Regions from separate parts of the Streptomyces sp. NPDC051218 genome, predicted to be linked through region 1. Evidence: predicted binding sites of a transcription regulator. Region 1 holds the regulator's gene; the other holds the start of a gene.
The links. Region 1 encodes HspR, which represses chaperone genes until heat shock. Its sites were predicted from a motif close to TTGAGNNNNNNNNNCTCAA; they were not measured.
Positions count from the first base shown of each region.

Region 2: the regulator HspR is predicted to act here: its motif matches at 2,658-2,676, upstream of lon (endopeptidase La).

Region 1 covers NZ_JBITEU010000011.1:38,325-47,325, reverse strand. Annotated here, with positions in the region: gene dnaK (molecular chaperone DnaK) at 1-577, shown strand, start outside; gene grpE (nucleotide exchange factor GrpE) at 574-1,290, shown strand; gene dnaJ (molecular chaperone DnaJ) at 1,332-2,537, shown strand; gene ACIBCK_RS30370 (heat shock protein transcriptional repressor HspR) at 2,539-3,003, shown strand; gene ACIBCK_RS30365 (hypothetical protein) at 3,095-3,598, shown strand; gene ACIBCK_RS30360 (nucleoside deaminase) at 3,598-4,074, shown strand; gene ACIBCK_RS30355 (hypothetical protein) at 4,080-4,718, opposite strand; gene ACIBCK_RS30350 (ABC transporter permease) at 4,705-5,955, opposite strand; gene ACIBCK_RS30345 (ATP-binding cassette domain-containing protein) at 5,949-6,725, opposite strand; gene ACIBCK_RS30340 (helix-turn-helix transcriptional regulator) at 6,782-7,555, opposite strand; gene ACIBCK_RS30335 (helix-turn-helix transcriptional regulator) at 7,583-8,548, opposite strand; gene ACIBCK_RS30330 (hypothetical protein) at 8,871-9,001, shown strand, end outside.
Region 2 covers NZ_JBITEU010000010.1:150,031-159,031, forward strand. Annotated here, with positions in the region: gene ACIBCK_RS28675 (lysozyme) at 1-139, shown strand, start outside; gene lon (endopeptidase La) at 212-2,635, opposite strand; gene ACIBCK_RS28685 (rhomboid-like protein) at 2,753-3,505, opposite strand; gene ACIBCK_RS28690 (spermidine synthase) at 3,670-4,374, shown strand; gene ACIBCK_RS28695 (response regulator transcription factor) at 4,440-5,180, shown strand; gene ACIBCK_RS28700 (sensor histidine kinase) at 5,194-6,279, shown strand; gene ACIBCK_RS28705 (multifunctional oxoglutarate decarboxylase/oxoglutarate dehydrogenase thiamine pyrophosphate-binding subunit/dihydrolipoyllysine-residue succinyltransferase subunit) at 6,539-9,001, shown strand, end outside.

The DNA of each region.
Region 1 (9,001 bases):
GGGCCTGCCGCCGGCCCCGCGCGGTGTCCCGCAGATCGAGGTCGCCTTCGACATCGACGCCAACGGCATCATGCACGTGACCGCGAAGGACCTCGGCACGGGCAAGGAGCAGAAGATGACCGTCACCGGCGGCTCCTCGCTGCCGAAGGACGAGGTCGACCGCATGCGCCAGGAGGCCGAGCAGTACGCGGACGAGGACCACAAGCGCCGCGAGGCCGCCGAGTCCCGCAACCAGGGCGAGCAGCTCGTCTACCAGACGGACAAGTTCCTCACCGACAACGCGGACAAGGTCCCCGGTGACGTGAAGACCGAGGTCGAGTCGGCCGTCGAAGAGCTGAAGGAGAAGCTCAAGGGCGACGACACGGCTGAGATCCGCACGGCCACCGAGAAGGTCGCTGCCGTCTCGCAGAAGCTCGGCCAGGCCATGTACGCGGACGCGCAGGCCGCCGGCGGCGAGGGCGCTGCCCCGGGTGCCGAGGGCGACGAGGCCCCGAACATGTCCAAGGACGACGACGTGGTCGACGCCGAGATCGTCGACGACGAGAAGCCGAACGACTCGAAGGGCGGCGCCGCATGACCGAGGAGACTCCGGGCTTCGGCGACAACGCCGAGAAGCCTGACGTCCCCTCCGGCGCCACCCCTGATGACGCGGCGCCGCAGGCCGCCGAGCCCTCCACCGAGGAGGGCCCGGCGGCCCCGGCCGGGGACGCAGCAAGCAGCACGACGGCTCAGTCCGCCCAGGACGCGGGTCTGATCGCCCAGCTGGACCAGGTGCGTACGGCGCTCGGCGAGCGCACGGCGGACCTCCAGCGGCTCCAGGCGGAGTACCAGAACTACCGCCGCCGTGTGGAGCGGGACAAGGTCACGGTCAAGGAGATCGCCGCGGCGAACCTCCTGTCCGAGCTCCTCCCGAGCCTCGACGACATCGGCCGCGCCCGTGAGCACGGCGAGCTGGTCGGCGGCTTCAAGTCGGTCGCCGAGGCCCTGGAGACGGTCGTCGCCAAGATGGGCCTTCAGCAGTTCGGCAAGGAGGGCGAGCCCTTCGACCCGACGATCCACGAGGCCCTGATGCACTCGTACGCACCGGATGTCACCGAGACGACGTGCGTCGCGATCCTGCAGCCGGGGTACCGCATCGGCGAGCGCACCATCCGCCCCGCGCGGGTGGCCGTGGCCGAGCCGCAGCCGGGCGCGCAGACGGTCAAGGGTGAGTCCGAGACCGCTGCTCCCAAGGACTCCGCCGACGCGGCGGAGGACAAGGAGACCGGTGGCGGCCCGGACGAGGGCTGACACATCGGAGTTGTTGTGAAGCGAGAGGAGGGACGTCGGGGATGAGCACCAAGGACTTCATCGAGAAGGACTACTACAAGGTCCTCGGCGTCCCCAAGGACGCCACCGAAGCCGAGATCAAGAAGGCGTACCGGAAACTCGCACGCGAGAACCACCCGGACGCCAACAAGGGCAATCCCAAGGCGGAAGAGCGCTTCAAGGAGGTCTCCGAGGCGAACGACGTCCTCGGCGACCCCAAGAAGCGCAAGGAGTACGACGAAGCGCGTGCTCTCTTCGGCAACGGCGGCTTCAGGGCCGGTCCCCCGGGCGCGGGCGGCGGCGGTTCGTTCAACTTCGACCTGGGCGACCTCTTCGGAGGCGGCGCCCCGGGCGGGGGAGCGGGCGGCGCCGGCGGCGGCTTCGGGGGCGGTCTGGGTGACGTCTTCGGGGGCCTGTTCAACCGAGGCGGCACGGGAGCGGGCGGCGCGGGCACGCGTACGCAGCCGCGGCGGGGCCAGGACATCGAGTCCGAGGTCACGCTGAGCTTCACGGAGGCGGTGGACGGGGCCACGGTCCCGCTCCGGATGTCATCGCAGGCTCCCTGCAAGGCCTGTTCCGGCACCGGCGACAAGAACGGCACACCGCGCGTGTGCCCGACCTGCGTCGGCACGGGCCAGGTCTCGCGGGGAGGCGGCGGCGGATTCTCCCTCACCGACCCCTGCGTGGACTGCAAGGGGCGTGGGCTCATCGCCCAGGACCCGTGCGAGGTCTGCAAGGGCTCGGGCCGCGCGAAGTCGTCGCGCACGATGCAGGTGCGGATCCCGGCGGGCGTCTCGGACGGCCAGCGCATCCGCCTGCGCGGCAAGGGCGGCCCCGGTGAACGGGGCGGCCCGGCGGGCGACTTGTACGTGGTCGTGCACGTCGACACCCACCCGGTCTTCGGCCGCAAGGGCGACAACCTCACGGTGACGGTGCCGGTGACGTTCACCGAGGCGGCACTGGGCGGCGAGGTGAAGGTCCCCACCCTGGGCGGCCCGCCGGTCACCCTGAAGCTGCCTCCGGGCACCCCCAACGGTCGTACGATGCGGGCGCGGGGCAAGGGCGCGGTCCGCAAGGACGGTTCGCGGGGCGACCTGCTGGTGACGGTGGAGGTATCGGTCCCGACCGAGCTCTCCGACACGGCGAAGGAAGCCCTGGAGACCTACCGCGAGGCGACTGCGGACGACGATCCGCGGGCAGAACTGTTCCAGGCCGCGAAGGGAGCATGAGATGGACGGCCGTCGTCGACAGTCCAATTTCGGGCGGGCGTACCAACTGACCGATGAGACGCCGGTCTACGTCATCTCGGTGGCCGCCCAGCTTTCCGGCCTGCATCCGCAGACCCTGCGCCAGTACGACCGCCTCGGTCTGGTCTCCCCGGACCGCACGGCGGGCCGTGGCCGGCGCTATTCGGCCCGCGACATCGAACTGCTGCGCACGGTGCAGCAGTTGTCGCAGGAAGAGGGCATCAACCTCGCCGGCATCAAGCGCATCATCGAGCTGGAGAACCAGGTCGCGGCGCTGCAGGCGAGGGTGGTCGAACTGTCCTCCGCCGTGGAGGGCGCCGCCGCGGCGATGCAGCAGCGCGAGGCGGCGGTGCACGCGTCGTACCGCCGCGACCTGGTCCCGTACCAGGACGTGCAGCAGGCGAGCGCGCTGGTGGTGTGGCGGCCCAAGAGGTCGTCGGAGCAGTAGATTTCGTACGCTCTTGTCGGGGCCGGGAGGTGTCAACCTCCCGGCCCCGACGTCTTTATGTCTATCTGCCGGGGGAAGTGGAGGACTCACCATGGCCATGGTGGGACTGTTCTGGATCGCCGAGGGCGATGTGTACGTGGGCGCGAAGCCGTCGGGGCTCGCGGCGGGGGTGCGGCTGACGCCGGAGGGCGTGGTGGCCCTGGGGGACAAGCAGGACGGCCTGTGGCCCTGGGAGGACGTCCACGCGCTGGTGGCGCGGGACGTCCCCGTGAAGTCCCTCAAGCGCAACGTGGGCGTGCTCGTGGGCCTGGCGCTGACGGTGGGCCTGGGCGGGGGCGACGAGGCGCCGACGATGACACTGCGCGTCTCGGACGCCGACGGCGACACGGACCTTACGGTGTACACGGCGGCGGCGACGGGTTACTCCCGGGCGGAGTACGAACTCTCCCGCGAGCTCCTGTCCCGCCTGACGCAGGGCGCGGGCACGCTGCTGACGACGCTGGCGGCGATGGCGGAGTGGGGCAGGCGCCACGAGGGCGGGACGCCGAGGGCGGCGGAACGCGAGGACCTACTACGAACGTGGACGGAATCCTGATGGACGAACGGGACCTGAAGCATCTGCGCCGCTGTGTGGAACTGGCGCGGGAGGCCCTGGACGCGGGCGACGAACCCTTCGGCTCACTCCTGGTATCGGCGGACGGCGAGGTCCTCAAGGAGGACCGCAACCGAGTGGCGGGCGGCGACCACACCCGCCACCCGGAGTTCGAACTGGCCCGCTGGTCGGCGCGGCACCTGCCCCCCGAGGACCGCGCGAAGGCAACGGTCTACACATCGGGCGAACACTGCCCCATGTGCGCGGCGGCCCACGCCTGGGCAGGCCTGGGCCGCATCGTGTACGCGGCGTCATCACAGCAACTGTCCCAGTGGCTGACGGAACTGGCCGCCCCACCGGCCCCGGTCAACCCCCTCCCGATCGGGGAGATCGCACCGGGGGTGAGGGTGGAGGGCCCGGCCCCTGAACTGGCCTCGGAGATCAGGGAGTTGCATCGGCGGTTGCATGTGGGGGGCTGAGGGGTTCAAGGGGCGTCGCGGGCCCTGCGGAGAAAGGTCTTCCTTCGCCAGGGAGTTGCCGCGGTCGCGGTGACTCCGAGACCCAGAGCGATCGCGGCAGCAGCCCAGCTGAAGAGGTCACCGGGCGGATTGGCCGTCCAGTCCCACCAGTCGTGGGGGAACCACACCAGGAAGAGAACCGACGTCAGCGGGATGGCCCACCCGAGCTGCTGCCCCAGTACACGGGCCGACAGCAGGGCGAGCCCCAGCCAGATCAGGGTGGACCGGACGAACACGGTCCCGGAGCCCAGGCCGTTGACGAAGGCCTCGGCACCGAACGAGAAGGCGCAGACCGTCGCTGTGATCGCGACACAGTAGGCGACCCGCAATCGATGCATCGTGGACGCGCCCATTGCGTCATGGGCCGACATGGCACCGTCGAGAGCGGCGGAGAGGAAGACCGCCGACAGCAGCGGAAGCTCATGTCGGTAGGGCACGCCTGTGGTGACTCCTCCGCTGCCGATGGAGGGAAGCGCGATGGTGGTGCCACCGAAGAGCGCCGACAGCAGGGCGACGACTGTGGTTCCGGTGAGAACGGCCGCGCCCCGGTGCACTCTTGCGTAACGGAACAGATCGGCGCCGCTGGTGCGGCTAAAGCGGTTCATCAGGCTTGCACCATGAGCTCTCACGTATAACTCGGGCGCGTTCCCGCTCGGCCCACGCGGTGTCCACTCCTTCGACGTGGAGCCCTTCGTCGGCGATGGCCGGGTCCCGTCCCATGGCCTCGTATTCGAGCCACAGGTGGATGTTGTCCACGGACTGCCATGCACGGCGCTCGTCCGGGGGCGGGCGGCACTGGCCGAAGGAAGCAGTGAACACCTGGTCGGCCATGGCGATGGCCGCGGTGCGTACGTGACCTTCGGCGATGTCGAAGCCTCGGTCTCCCAGGTCGGTCCGCCGAAGGCCGAACTCGCGGAAGACGCTGGGTACTTTGACCCAGGGCAGCCCGGTCCGTTCGAGATGCCGAGCCATGTGCGTCAGTTCGGGCAGGTACTTCCGGTGCTCTGGCCAGACGCACACCCGTGGGGCACCCTCGTCGGCACGGTCGCACAGCGGCGCGGCCGCCGAGGCCGGACGCTCCACGCGCAGCTCTCCGGCGGCCGGAACCGCGGCCAGGGCGGTGAGGGAGCAGACCACCGCTCCGACGGCGATGCCGCGTACATGCCGTGGCAGGTTCCGGCGGGGCGTCCGGCGCTCGGCTCTCCCCTTCAGCGGCGGTGCCGTCACCGCAAGCACCGCGAGAGCGAGGGCGCACAGCAGGCGAAGGGCGACCGGCAGCGGATTCACGTGGGTGTCCGGCGGCCCCGCAAGCACGTTGAACTTGAACGGCAGGGTCAGCATGCTGATGAAGCAGCCCAGTGCGCACACGACGGGTGTGAATCCCGCAGAGGGCCACCAGCGACCGGCCAGATGCCCCACGGACGCAAAAATGATCAGGGTCGAGGCGCCGAGCAGAAGGTAGGACGGCCACAGGAAGCCCGGTCCTGCGTCGCCGAGCGAGACAGCCGCGGCGGTGAGGCATCCGACCCCGTACGCGAGGAATCCGAGCGTCAGGGTGGCGGCCAGCCTCATGGCCTCGATCTGCCAGCCCGGCCGGGCAGCCGCAACAAGGAACTCGGGCATCCCCGCCCGGGAGGAACGACCGGCCTGCCAGGCGGAGACGCCTGCGAGAACGGGTCCCAGAAAGAGCGTGACGACCTGTGCCGCAACGCTCGCCTCGGGCCACACGCCGATCCAGTACCGGGAACGCCCGAAGAGCACGAGCAGGTCCACGGCGATCAACACGGGGAACGCGGTGAGCAGGGGCGAGCGTCGCAGTTCGATGCGGAATGCGGTCAGCACGCGGCTCCCTCCGCCGACCCGCGGTCGCGCAGCACGGTCATGTAGCCGCGCTCCAGGGGACTGTCTCCGGGGGCTGCCGGTGTGGACAGTGCCGCCAATTGCTGGGGTGTACCGCTGTGGACCACGTGGCCTTCGTCGAGTACGAGGACGGAGTCGCAGGCAGCGCCCACGTCCTCGACCAAGTGCGTGCTGAGCACGACGGCGGCTCCGGCGCGGGCGAGCGAACGAATGAGGTCGCGAAAGTCGAGGCGCTGGGCGGGGTCGAGGCCGACGGTGGGCTCGTCGAGAAGGAGCAGGGACGGAGAGCCGACGATGGCCGCGGCGATACCGGCTCGACGGAGCATGCCGCCGGAAAGGGACTTCATACGGTCGCGGGCCCGGCCGGCGAGCCCGACGGCGGCCAGCGCCTCCTCGGTCGCCGACGCGGCTTCCTTGGACGGCACCTCACGCAACCAGGCGCAGTAGCGGACGAAATCGCTGACGGAGAAGGCCGGGTAGTAGCCGAAGTCCTGCGGGAGGTAGCCGATGCGAGGGCGGACGCGCCGCACATCTCGTTCACCGAGGACAACCCTGCCGAAGAGTTCCAGGCCGCCGCTCTGTGGTGGTGCGATGGTGGCGAGGGCACGGAACAGGGTGGTCTTGCCGGCCCCGTTCGGCCCCAACAGCCCTGTGACACCGGGCTGGATGGACAGATCGAGCCCCTCGATGACACGGCGGCTGCCGTACCCCTGCGTCAGAGCCGTGAGCCGGGCGATGGGACAAGTCGTCATGGATTGGCTTCCCAAAGTACGGGGCGGGGTCCGCCGGAGCCGACGGGCTGTCCTACTCAGCTCTCTGCCTCCAGGAGCCCTGACTGCCCGATGAGATATCCGAGTTGGGCGCGACTGTGGCTTCCGAGGGTGGAGGCTAGCTTGGCGATGTGGACGCGGGCGGTGCGGATGTTCATGCCCAGGCGGGCGGCGATCTCGGAGTCGGTGTGGCCTTCGATCAGCAGGCCGGCCACGGCCCGTTGGCGGGTGGTGATGCCGTTGTCCGAGGGCTGCGGTGCGGCCCGGGGGAACATGGGTGTGGCCATGTGCCACTGGCGCTCGAAAGCGTTCACGAGGTAGCCGACCAGGGCGGGGTGGCGGACTTCGAGCGCCCGGGTGTTGCTCCGGTGCGCGGGGATGAATGCCACCGCGCGGTCCAGGATGACCAGGCGGTCGGTGATCTCGTCGAGGGTACGGACCTCGACGTCCCCGTCCAGTTGCTCGTAGTGCGCGAGGACGGGCAACGAGTGCCGTGAGGTGTGCTGGTAGAGCGTACGCATCCGGCAGCCTCGCGACAGCATGGCCTGCTCCCGGGGCAGGGCGGCGGCGAGGACCTCGGGCGGGCGGCTCCCTCCCGGTTGCACGGTCAGCAATTCCTCCGTGGCCTCGGCTGCGGCGCGTGCGATGGCATCGTTGATGAGGGGGAGGCCGTCGAGCGCGGTGATCGCAGGAGGCTCCGTCCGCGAGGAGCGTGGGGTGTCGCGCTTCGGGGGTGGCTCGAAAGCATCGGCGGGGGAGGAGGGACACAACCACTCCGCGTCGTCGGCTTCGTACGCGTGGGGCTTCGTCATCGCGTCCCGCTCACTCCCTGACCAACTTCAGTGATCCCTCTCCAGGATTCCGGACTGGGCGATCAGGTAACCGAGTTGAGCTCGGCTTCCGCTGCCCAGGGCGGCGGCGATCTTAGCGATGTGGGAGCGGCAGGTGCGGACGTTCATGCCGAGGCGGCGGGCGATCGCCTCGTCCACGTGGCCCTCGATGAGGAGCCTGGCTATGGTGCGCTGGACGCCGGTGATGCCGTTCGTGGGTGGCGCGTAGGGCACGTCGTCGACCAAGGGGGTGGCTCGGCTCCAGAGTTGCTCGAAGACCTTGGCCAGGTACTCGATCAGGCCCGGGTGACGCAGCTCCAGGGCCGCGTCCTGACGGGTGTGCGCGGGAATCAGGGCGACGGTGCGGTCGAAGATCATGAGTCGGTCGACCAGCTCCTCCAGCGTCCGTACCTCGACGTTTCCCTGGGCCATCCGCGCCGCGTAGGCCAGCGTTCCCTGGCTGTGCCTGACGGTGTGCTGGTAGAGGGTGCGCATGGTGATGCCACGGTCGATGACGGTCTGCCCGCGTTTCATCGCCAGATTGAGGACGTTCTCGCTGCGGCCGCCGCCCGGCTGGATGGTGAGGATCTCCGAACGGCACTCCGCCGTGGCCCGCTCTATGGCCGCGCCGATGCGGGTGTCGCCCTCCAGCACGGTGAACCCCTGGGTGGTGGGCTCCACCTGCGAGGTAATCGCCATGAATGGCTCGAAGGTATCGGTCAGTTCAACGGCGATCCTTCGCCGTTCCTGTATCTCGCGCTCGATGGGGTGCAGTCGCTGGGCGAGCGCGGCGGACGGCGGGACGGGACGCAGCCAGTCCGCGTCGTCGGGGTCCGGGTGCACGAGCCCGGATTCCACTAGGCAGGGGACCTTCTCGGCCTCGGCTCGTGTCAGGCGACCCGTACGCAGCGCGGTGGCATACAGCTCTGATCCCTCGGCGCAAAGGGGGGTTGCGGGGTGAGGATGTGTCGGTATTGCGCCTCTTGTAAGCAAATCTCCACCCCCCAGGGTCCTGAACGTGCAGGAACATGATGCATCCACCCTGTGGCTTTGACGTGCTGAATTGAGACATCGTCTTGTTGAGCCGGGGGAGAGGAACCTACCAAGTGAGGACGAAGCCGACCATGTTTAAGCGCATGCTTCGCTCGGTGCTTGTCACCACCTTCTCCGCAGGACTGGCCCTGGGTGCGGTGAGTACGTTTGATCTCGTCTGGGGGTCCGCGCCCGCGAAGGCGACTTCCGTTTCGGCCTTGCCCGGGGATCTCGTCTGGGGCGTGGCGCCGGCAGGGGGCGACGCATGAGCACCCCTCCCGACGACCGCACCTTCCGCCGGGAAATGGCCACCGCCTACCGCTCAGGTTGGCACTTCATCGATCTCGCCACAGCGATACCCCACGCCGGCGACTCGTTGATGGTCACGCTCCTCGG
Region 2 (9,001 bases), on a different contig from region 1:
CAACACATCGCCGGGTGAGCTGCCCGCGGGCTGGGGCGTCCAGACGATGTGGCAGTACACCTCGACCGGCCCGACGGTCGGGGACCACAACAAGTTCAACGGCGCCCTGGACCGGGTCGTGGCGCTCGCCAACGGCTGAGTCCGCGCCATCCGGCACACGGGCCCGGGACCCCTCGCGGGGCCCCGGGCCTGCGCATACCGGCCTCCTCCGTCACGCGGCGGCCGGAACCCTCACCTCGGCCTCCGTCAGGGCCAGTTCGAGCACCTGACGGACGTCCGTCACCGGGTGCACGTCCAGCTTCTGCAGGATCTCCTCGGGGACGTCGTCCAGGTCGGCCTCGTTCCGCTTCGGGATGATCACCGTGGTGATCCCGGCGCGATGCGCGGCGAGCAGCTTCTGCTTGACGCCGCCGATCGGCAGGACGCGCCCGGTCAGCGACACCTCGCCGGTCATGGCCACATCCGTACGGACGAGTCGGCCGCTGAGCAGCGACGCGAGGGCGGTCGTCATGGTGACGCCCGCGCTCGGCCCGTCCTTGGGGACCGCGCCCGCCGGGAAGTGGATGTGCACGCCGCGTTCCTTCAGGTCGGCGACGGGCAGCTCCAGTTCGGCGCCGCGCGAGCGCAGGAAGGAGAGCGCGATCTGCGCGGACTCCTTCATCACGTCACCGAGCTGACCGGTCAGGGTCAGTCCCGCCGCACCCGTCTCCGGGTCGGCCAGCGACGCCTCGACGAACAGGACGTCGCCGCCCGCGCCGGTGACCGCGAGCCCGGTCGCCACACCCGGCACCGCCGTGCGCCGCTCGGCCGGGTCCTGCGCCGACTCGGGCACGTGGTGCGGGCGCCCGATGAGGCCGCGCAGATCGTCGTCGCCGACGGTGAACGGCAGCTCCCGCTCGCCCAGTTCGTGCTGCGCCGCGACCTTGCGGAGCAGCCGCGCCACGGACCGCTCCAGATTCCGTACGCCCGCTTCCCGGGTGTACTCCCCCGCGAGCTTGCGCAGCGCGCTCTCGTCCAGGGTCACCTCGTCCGTCTCCAGGCCCGCGCGCTCCAGCTGGCGGGGGAGCAGGTGGTCACGGGCGATGACGACCTTCTCGTCCTCGGTGTACCCGTCGAGCCTGACCAGCTCCATGCGGTCCAGCAGGGCCTCGGGGATGGATTCGAGGACGTTCGCCGTCGCCAGGAACACCACGTCGCTCAGGTCGAGCTCGACCTCCAGGTAGTGGTCGCGGAAGGTGTGGTTCTGCGCCGGGTCGAGGACTTCGAGGAGGGCGGCGGCCGGGTCGCCCCGGAAGTCGGAGCCCACCTTGTCGATCTCGTCGAGGAGCACGACCGGGTTCATGGACCCGGCCTCCTTGATGGCCCGCACGATCCGGCCGGGCAGCGCCCCGACGTACGTACGCCGGTGTCCGCGGATCTCCGCCTCGTCGCGTACGCCGCCGAGCGCGACCCGCACGAACTTGCGGCCCATGGCGTGCGCGACGGACTCGCCGAGGCTGGTCTTTCCGACGCCGGGCGGCCCGACCAGGGCGAGCACAGCACCACCCCGGCGGCCGCCGACGACCCCGAGGCCGCGGTCGGAGCGCCGCTTGCGCACCGCGAGGTACTCGGTGATGCGCTCCTTCACGTCCTGAAGGCCCGCGTGCTCGGCGTCCAGGATCTCCTGGGCGCCCTTGATGTCGTACTCGTCCTCGGTGCGTTCGTTCCAGGGCAGTTCGAGGACGGTGTCGAGCCAGGTCCTGATCCAGGAGCCCTCGGGCGACTGGTCGCTGGACCGCTCCAGCTTGTCGACCTCCTTGAGGGCGGCCTCCCGTACGTTCTCGGGGAGGTCGGCGGCCTCGACGCGGGTGCGGTAGTCGTCGGACTCCTCTCCGTCCTGCTCGCCGTTGATCTCGCGCAGCTCCTTGCGCACCGCGTCGAGCTGGCGCCGCAGCAGGAACTCGCGCTGCTGCTTGTCGACGCCTTCCTGGACGTCCTTGGCGATGGACTCGGCGACATCCTGCTCGGCGAGGTGGTCGCGCAGCTGCTCGGTGGCGAGCTTGAGGCGGGCGACCGGGTCACCGGTCTCCAGGAGCTCGATCTTCTGATCGGTGGAGAGGAAAGGGGAGTATCCGGAGTTGTCGGCGAGCGCGGAGACGTCGTCGATCTGCGTGACGCGGTCCACGACCTGCCAGGCGCCGCGCTTCTTGAGCCAGCTGGTGGCGAGCGCCTTGTACTCCTTGACCAGTTCGGCAACCGCTCCGGGGAGGGGGTCGGGCACGGTCTCGTCGACCTTGACGCCCTCCACCCAGAGCGCGGCGCCCGGCCCGGTCGTGCCGGCGCCGATGCGCACGCGGCCACGGCCGCGGATCAGGGCGCCGGGGTCACCGTCGGAGAGGCGGCCGACCTGCTCGACGGTGCCCAGGACGCCGGTCGCTGCGTACGTCCCGTCGATGCGCGGAACAAGAAGGACCTGCGGCTTGCTGCTCCCATCGGAACGGGCGGCGGCCTGCGCCGCCTCGACCGCGGCGCGCACCTCGGTGTCGGACAGGTCGAACGGAACCACCATGCCGGGCAGGACAACCTCGTCGTCGAGCGGCAGCACGGGCAGTGTCAGCGGTGTGGACGGCTTCGACTCGGCGGACTCAGTAGTCATGATCTCCCCTTCGGCATTCAAGTTGAGCTATGTGGACTCAATGCTCGTGAGTCCTTGAATGTTCCCCAAGGGATGTTCGCTGTGAGCGATCACTTCGACACGTGCGCGCGGGGCCCGTCAGGCGGACCGGCGCCACCGCCGCACCAGTGGCCACGTGGCGACGCCGATCGACAGCGCGAGCAGGTGGCCCCAATTCGTCATCGGGTCCGTGAACGCGATCAGGTCGTCGATCAGCATTCCGCCGAACCCGGCGAGCACCAGCCACCGCAGCCACGGCCGGAAGAGCCCCGCCAGCGCGCCGACGCTCGCCGCGACACCGAAGCTGATGCCGTAGTCCAGGCGGTGCAGTGAGCTGTCGGGCAGATGACCCGCGAGGACGGAGAGGCCGACCGGAACCTCGGTCGCGAGGGTGGCCACGACATGGCCGAGCAGGAAGACACCCGCCGTCCGCAACGCCCCGATGCGGCGCTCCAGAGCCGTCAGGACGAGCAGGAAGCCGATCGCGTACGGCGACGCGATGCCGCCCGCGATCCAGAGCGCGCTGGCCACCAGGACGAGCAGCGGCTCCTGCGCCAGGTGCGCGACATCCGTGCTGGAGTGCCGGTGCAGTGCGGAGACGAGGGACGGGTCCGCGTACGAGGCCAGGAGCGACGTGACGGCGAGGACCGCGGCATAGGTGAACGTGAAGGGCGTGCCCGTGGGGGTCGGCAGGACGCGCCACAGACCGGCGACCCGCTGGCGCCGACCGGGCGCCGGCATCTCGGGGGTCATCGCCTCGGGTGCGCGCTCCCGTTGTCGCGGGATGCCGTCCAGGGTGGGCGGGGCCGTCTCCTCGGGCGCCGCGGGGGCAGCCGACACGCTCAGGTCCAAGGTGAGACGCTCCTTCCGTCATGTCCACCCTTTGCCGATCTTTCCGGCAGTGTCTATGACCCGTGCCACGGCCCAGGACACGTGAGACGCAAATCACAGCAACCCGAAAGGCCGTCCTCGCGTCCCCCTCGAACCGCACCTCCACCGGTCATACCCTGACCGCCATGCACCCCCACACCACCGCCCCCGTCGTCATCGACAGGCGTGAGGGCCCGTACGGAGAAGTCGTCCTGCGGCGCCATGGTGCGCTCCTGCAGATCATCGCCAACGGCTGCTTCCTGATGGACACTTCGGACGGCCGCTCGGAGCGGCTGCTCGTCGACGCGGCGTACGGCGCGCTCGGCGACCCCGGGGAGCCGGACCTGCTCATCGGCGGTCTGGGCGTCGGCTTCTCCCTCGCCCACGCGGCGGCCGATCCGCGCTGGGGCCGCATCACGGTCGTGGAGCGCGAGCAGGCCGTCATCGACTGGCACTGCTCAGGCGTGGACGCCCCGCTGGCCGAGCTCTCGGGCGCCGCGCTGGCCGATCCGCGCACCGAGATTCTGCACACAGACCTGGTGGCGCACATCTTCGGCACCGACGCCCTCGGCGGCGCCCCGAGGACGTACGACGCGCTCTGTCTCGACATCGACAACGGTCCGGACTGGACGGTGACGGAGGACAACAACTCCCTCTATTCGGCTGCCGGTCTGGCTGCCTGTCAGGCCCGCCTCAAGCCCGGTGGAGTGCTCGCCGTGTGGTCGGCCCAGCCCTCGTCCGCTTTCGACTTCGCTCTACGGAATGCCGGATTCCAGTCGGTACGGACGGAAGAGATCCCCGTTGCCCGAGGCGTACCCGACGTGGTTCATCTCGGCGTAAGCGCTGCGTAGCCGAGGTGCCTTCGCGACCCGTACCCTGCTGGTCGAACACAAGCGATCAGTGTCAGGGGCGGGCGATGGAGCAGACACACACCTCCCACAACGGTGCGACGGCGGCAATGCCAGGCGCCCAGCGCCGGGTTCTGGTGGTCGAGGACGACTCGACGATCGTCGACGCCATCGCCGCCCGGCTACGCGCCGAGGGTTTCGTAGTGCAAACGGCGATGGACGGTCCTTCGGCGGTCGACACCGCGCAGGCCTGGCAGCCCGATCTGCTGATCCTGGACATCATGCTGCCGGGCTTCGACGGGCTTGAAGTGTGCCGCCGGGTGCAGGCCCAGCGGCCGGTCCCGGTCCTCATGCTGACGGCGCGCGACGACGAGACGGACATGCTGGTCGGGCTGGGCGTCGGCGCCGACGACTACATGACCAAGCCGTTCTCCATGCGGGAGCTCGCGGCCCGCGTGCACGTCCTGCTGCGCAGGGTCGAGCGGGCCGCCCTGGCCGCGACCACCCCGCGCAGCGGCATCCTGCGGCTCGGCGAGCTGGAGATCGACCACGCCCAGCGGCGCGTCAGGGTCCGCAGCGAGGACGTCCATCTGACGCCGACGGAGTTCGACCTCCTCGTCTGCCTGGCCAACACACCGCGTGCGGTCCTCTCCCGCGAGCAGCTGCTCGCCGAGGTGTGGGACTGGGCGGACGCGTCGGGCACCCGGACCGTCGACAGCCACATCAAGGCGCTGCGCCGGAAGATCGGCGCCGAGCGGATCCGTACGGTGCACGGCGTCGGGTACGCCCTGGAGACCCCGACCCCCTGAGGTGACCGCTCCGATGACAGGTCCCTTCGGCGGGCTGCGGCCGTTCTCCATCAAGACCAAGCTCGGCACCCTGGTGGTCGTCTCGGTCTTCATCACCACGGGTCTGCTGATGGTGGCGATGAAGACGGAGACGGAGCTGCGCTTCATCACCGTCTTCTCGGTGATCGCCACGCTGCTGATCACGCAGTTCGTGGCGCACAGCCTCACCGCGCCCCTGGACGAGATGAACTCCGTGGCGCGTGCCGTCTCGCACGGCGACTACACGCGCCGGGTGCGCGGCGCCGACCGCCGCGACGAGCTGGGCGACGTGGCCACCACGATCAACCGCATGGCGGACGACCTGGAGGCCCAGGACCAGCAGCGCAAGGAGCTGGTCGCCAACGTCTCGCACGAACTGCGCACCCCCATCGCGGCGCTGCGCGCGGTCCTGGAGAACGTCGTCGACGGGGTCTCCGCCGCCGACCCGGAGACCATGCGTACGGCCCTGAAGCAGACGGAGCGGCTCGGGCGGCTCGTGGAGACGCTGCTCGACCTCTCCCGCCTGGACAACGGCGTCGTACCGCTGCACGCCCGCCGCTTCGAGGTGTGGCCCTACCTGTCGGGCGTCCTGAAGGAGGCCAACATGGTGGCCTCCGCGCGCGCGGGCATCGCGTCCGGCTCCGGCAGCCACACGCGCACGGACGTGCATCTGCACCTGGACGTCACGCCGCCCGAGCTGACCGCGCACGCGGACGCCGAGCGGCTGCACCAGGTCGTGGCCAACCTCATCGACAACGCGGTCAAGCACAGCCCGCCGCACGGCCGCGTCACCGTACGCGCCCGGCGCGGCCTCTACCCCGAGTCACTGGACCTGGAGGTCCTCGACGAGGGCCCCGGCATCCCGAAGTCGGAGTGGCACCGGGTCTTCGAGCGCTTCAACCGCGGCAGCCACGCCAACACGCCTCCGTCGGGCCCCGGCAGCGACGGCGGCACCGGGCTCGGGCTCGCCATCGCGCGCTGGGCGGTCGATCTGCACGGCGGGCACATCGGGGTGGCTGAATCCCCTCGCGGCTGCCGCATCCAGGTCACTCTTCCGGGCCTGCCCGAAGTGCGAAGTTGACGTAGGGTTCGAAACGGAAGCGATTCGCGGGCGCATCGGAAGCGCGCCCGGGTGACGCCACCGCGCAGGGCACGGCCCGCGCGGCCCTCCTGCGTTCCGGAACCTCGCTTGTTTCCCGCCATTTACGCCGCCGAAACCATCCGCCCGATGTGACTTACGCGACGGATGACGGGCCCGGCCTGCACCTGGCGGCGATGGAGGCGTAGCCTTGATTCCCGCTGTCCATCACCTTGTGAAGCGGAAGAGGGCGGTTACCGCCGTGTCGTCACAGTCCCCCAGTAGCTCGAGCATCTCGACCGACCAAGACGGGCAAGGCAAGAGCCCTGCTGCTGCCTTCGGTCCCAATGAGTGGCTCGTCGACGAGATCTATCAGCAGTACCTCCAGGACCCGAATTCGGTCGACCGAGCCTGGTGGGACTTCTTCGCCGACTACAAGCCAGGAGCGGGCAGCTCACCTGCCGCCGCCCCGGCCAAGCCGGCGGGTGACGCAGCCGCGGGGGCTGCGGCCACCACGTCCCCCGCAGCTCCTGCCGCAGCCGCTCCGGCCGCTCCGGCGAAGCCCGCGTCCGCCGCGCCCGCAGCCCCGGCTGCGAAGCCCGCGGCAGCCGCTCCGGCCCCCGCCGCCAAGCCCGCCGCCGCGAAGCCCGCCGCCAAGGCGGAGCCCGCGGCCCCTGCTGAAACGGCCCCGGCAGGACCCGAGTACGTGACGCTGCGCGGCCCCGCCGCCGCCGTTGCGAAGAACATGAACGCCTCCGTGGAGGTCCCGACGGCGACGTCGGTCCGCGCGGTCCCGGTGAAGCTGCTCTTCGACAACCGCATCGTCATCAACAACCACCTCAAGCGCGCCCGCGGCGGGAAGATCTCCTTCACGCACCTCATCGGGTACGCGATGGTGCAGGCCATCAAGGCCATGCCGTCGATGAACTACTCCTTCGTGCAGAAGGACGGCAAGCCGACGCTGGTCAAGCCGGAGCACGTGAACTTCGGCCTCGCCATCGACCTCGTGAAGCCGAACGGCGACCGCCAGCTGGTCGTCGCGGGCATCAAGAAGGCCGAGACGCTGAACTTCTTCGAGTTCTGGCAGGCCTACGAGGACATCGTCCGCCGCGCTCGCGACGGCAAGCTCGGCATGGACGACTTCACCGGCGTCACGGTCTCGCTGACCAACCCCGGTGGCCTCGGCACCGTCCACTCGGTCCCCCGCCTGATGCCCGGACAGTCGGTCATCATGGGCGTCGGCTCGATGGACTACCCCGCGGAGTTCCAGGGCACCTCCCAGGACACCCTGAACAAGCTCGGCATCTCGAAGGTCATGACGCTCACGTCGACCTACGACCACCGGGTGATCCAGGGCGCCGCCTCCGGCGAGTTCCTGCGCATCGTCGCGAACCTGCTCCTCGGCGAGAACGACTTCTACGACGAGATCTTCAAGGCGCTGCGCATCCCGTACGAGCCGGTCCGCTGGCTCAAGGACATCGACGCCTCGCACGACGACGACGTCACGAAGGCCGCCCGCGTCTTCGAGCTGATCCACTCCTACCGCGTCCGCGGCCACGTCATGGCCGACACGGACCCGCTGGAGTACAAGCAGCGCAAGCACCCCGACCTGGACATCACCGAGCACGGCCTCACCCTGTGGGACCTGGAGCGCGAGTTCGCGGTCGGCGGCTTCGCCGGCAAGTCGATGATGAAGCTGCGCGACGTCCTCGGCGTCCTGCGCGACTCGTACTGCCGCACCACCGGCATCGAGTTCATGCACATCCAGGACCCGAAGCAGCGCAAGTGGCTCCAGGACCGCATCGAGCGCACCCACGCCACGAAGCCCGAGCGCGAGGAGCAGCTGCGCATCCTGCGCCGCCTGAACGCCGCCGAGGCCTTCGAGACGTTCCTCCAGACGAAGTACGTCGGCCAGAAGCGCTTCTCCCTGGAGGGCGGCGAGTCCGTCATCCCGCTGCTCGACGCCGTCATCGACAGCGCCGCCGAGTCGCGCCTGGACGAGGTCGTCATCGGCATGGCCCACCGCGGCCGCCTGAACGTCCTCGCGAACATCGTGGGCAAGTCGTACGCCCAGATCTTCCGCGAGTTCGAGGGCAACATGGACCCCAAGTCCATGCACGGCTCCGGCGACGTGAAGTACCACCTGGGCGCCGAGGGCACCTTCACCGGCCTGGACGGCGAGCAGATCAACGTCTCGCTCGCGGCGAACCCGTCCCACCTGGAGACGGTCGACCCGATCATCGAGGGCATCGTCCGCGCCAAGCAGGACATCATCAACAAGGGCGGCACGGACTTCACGGTCCTGCCGGTCGCCCTGCACGGTGACGCGGCCTTCGCGGGCCAGGGTGTGGTCGCCGAGACGCTGAACATGTCGCAGCTGCGGGGTTACCGCACCGGTGGCACGGTCCACATCGTCATCAACAACCAGGTCGGCTTCACCGCCGCCCCGGAGTCGTCGCGCTCATCCATGTACGCCACGGACGTGGCCCGCATGATCGAGGCGCCGATCTTCCACGTGAACGGCGACGACCCCGAGGCCGTCGTGCGCATCGCGCGGCTCGCGTTCGAGTTCCGTCAGGCGTTCAACAAGGACGTCGTGATCGACCTCATCTGCTACCGCCGCCGCGGTCACAACGAGTCGGACAACCCGGCGTTCACGCAGCCGCTGATGTACGACCTGATCGACAAGAAGCGCTCGGTGCGCAAGCTCTACACCGAGTCGCTC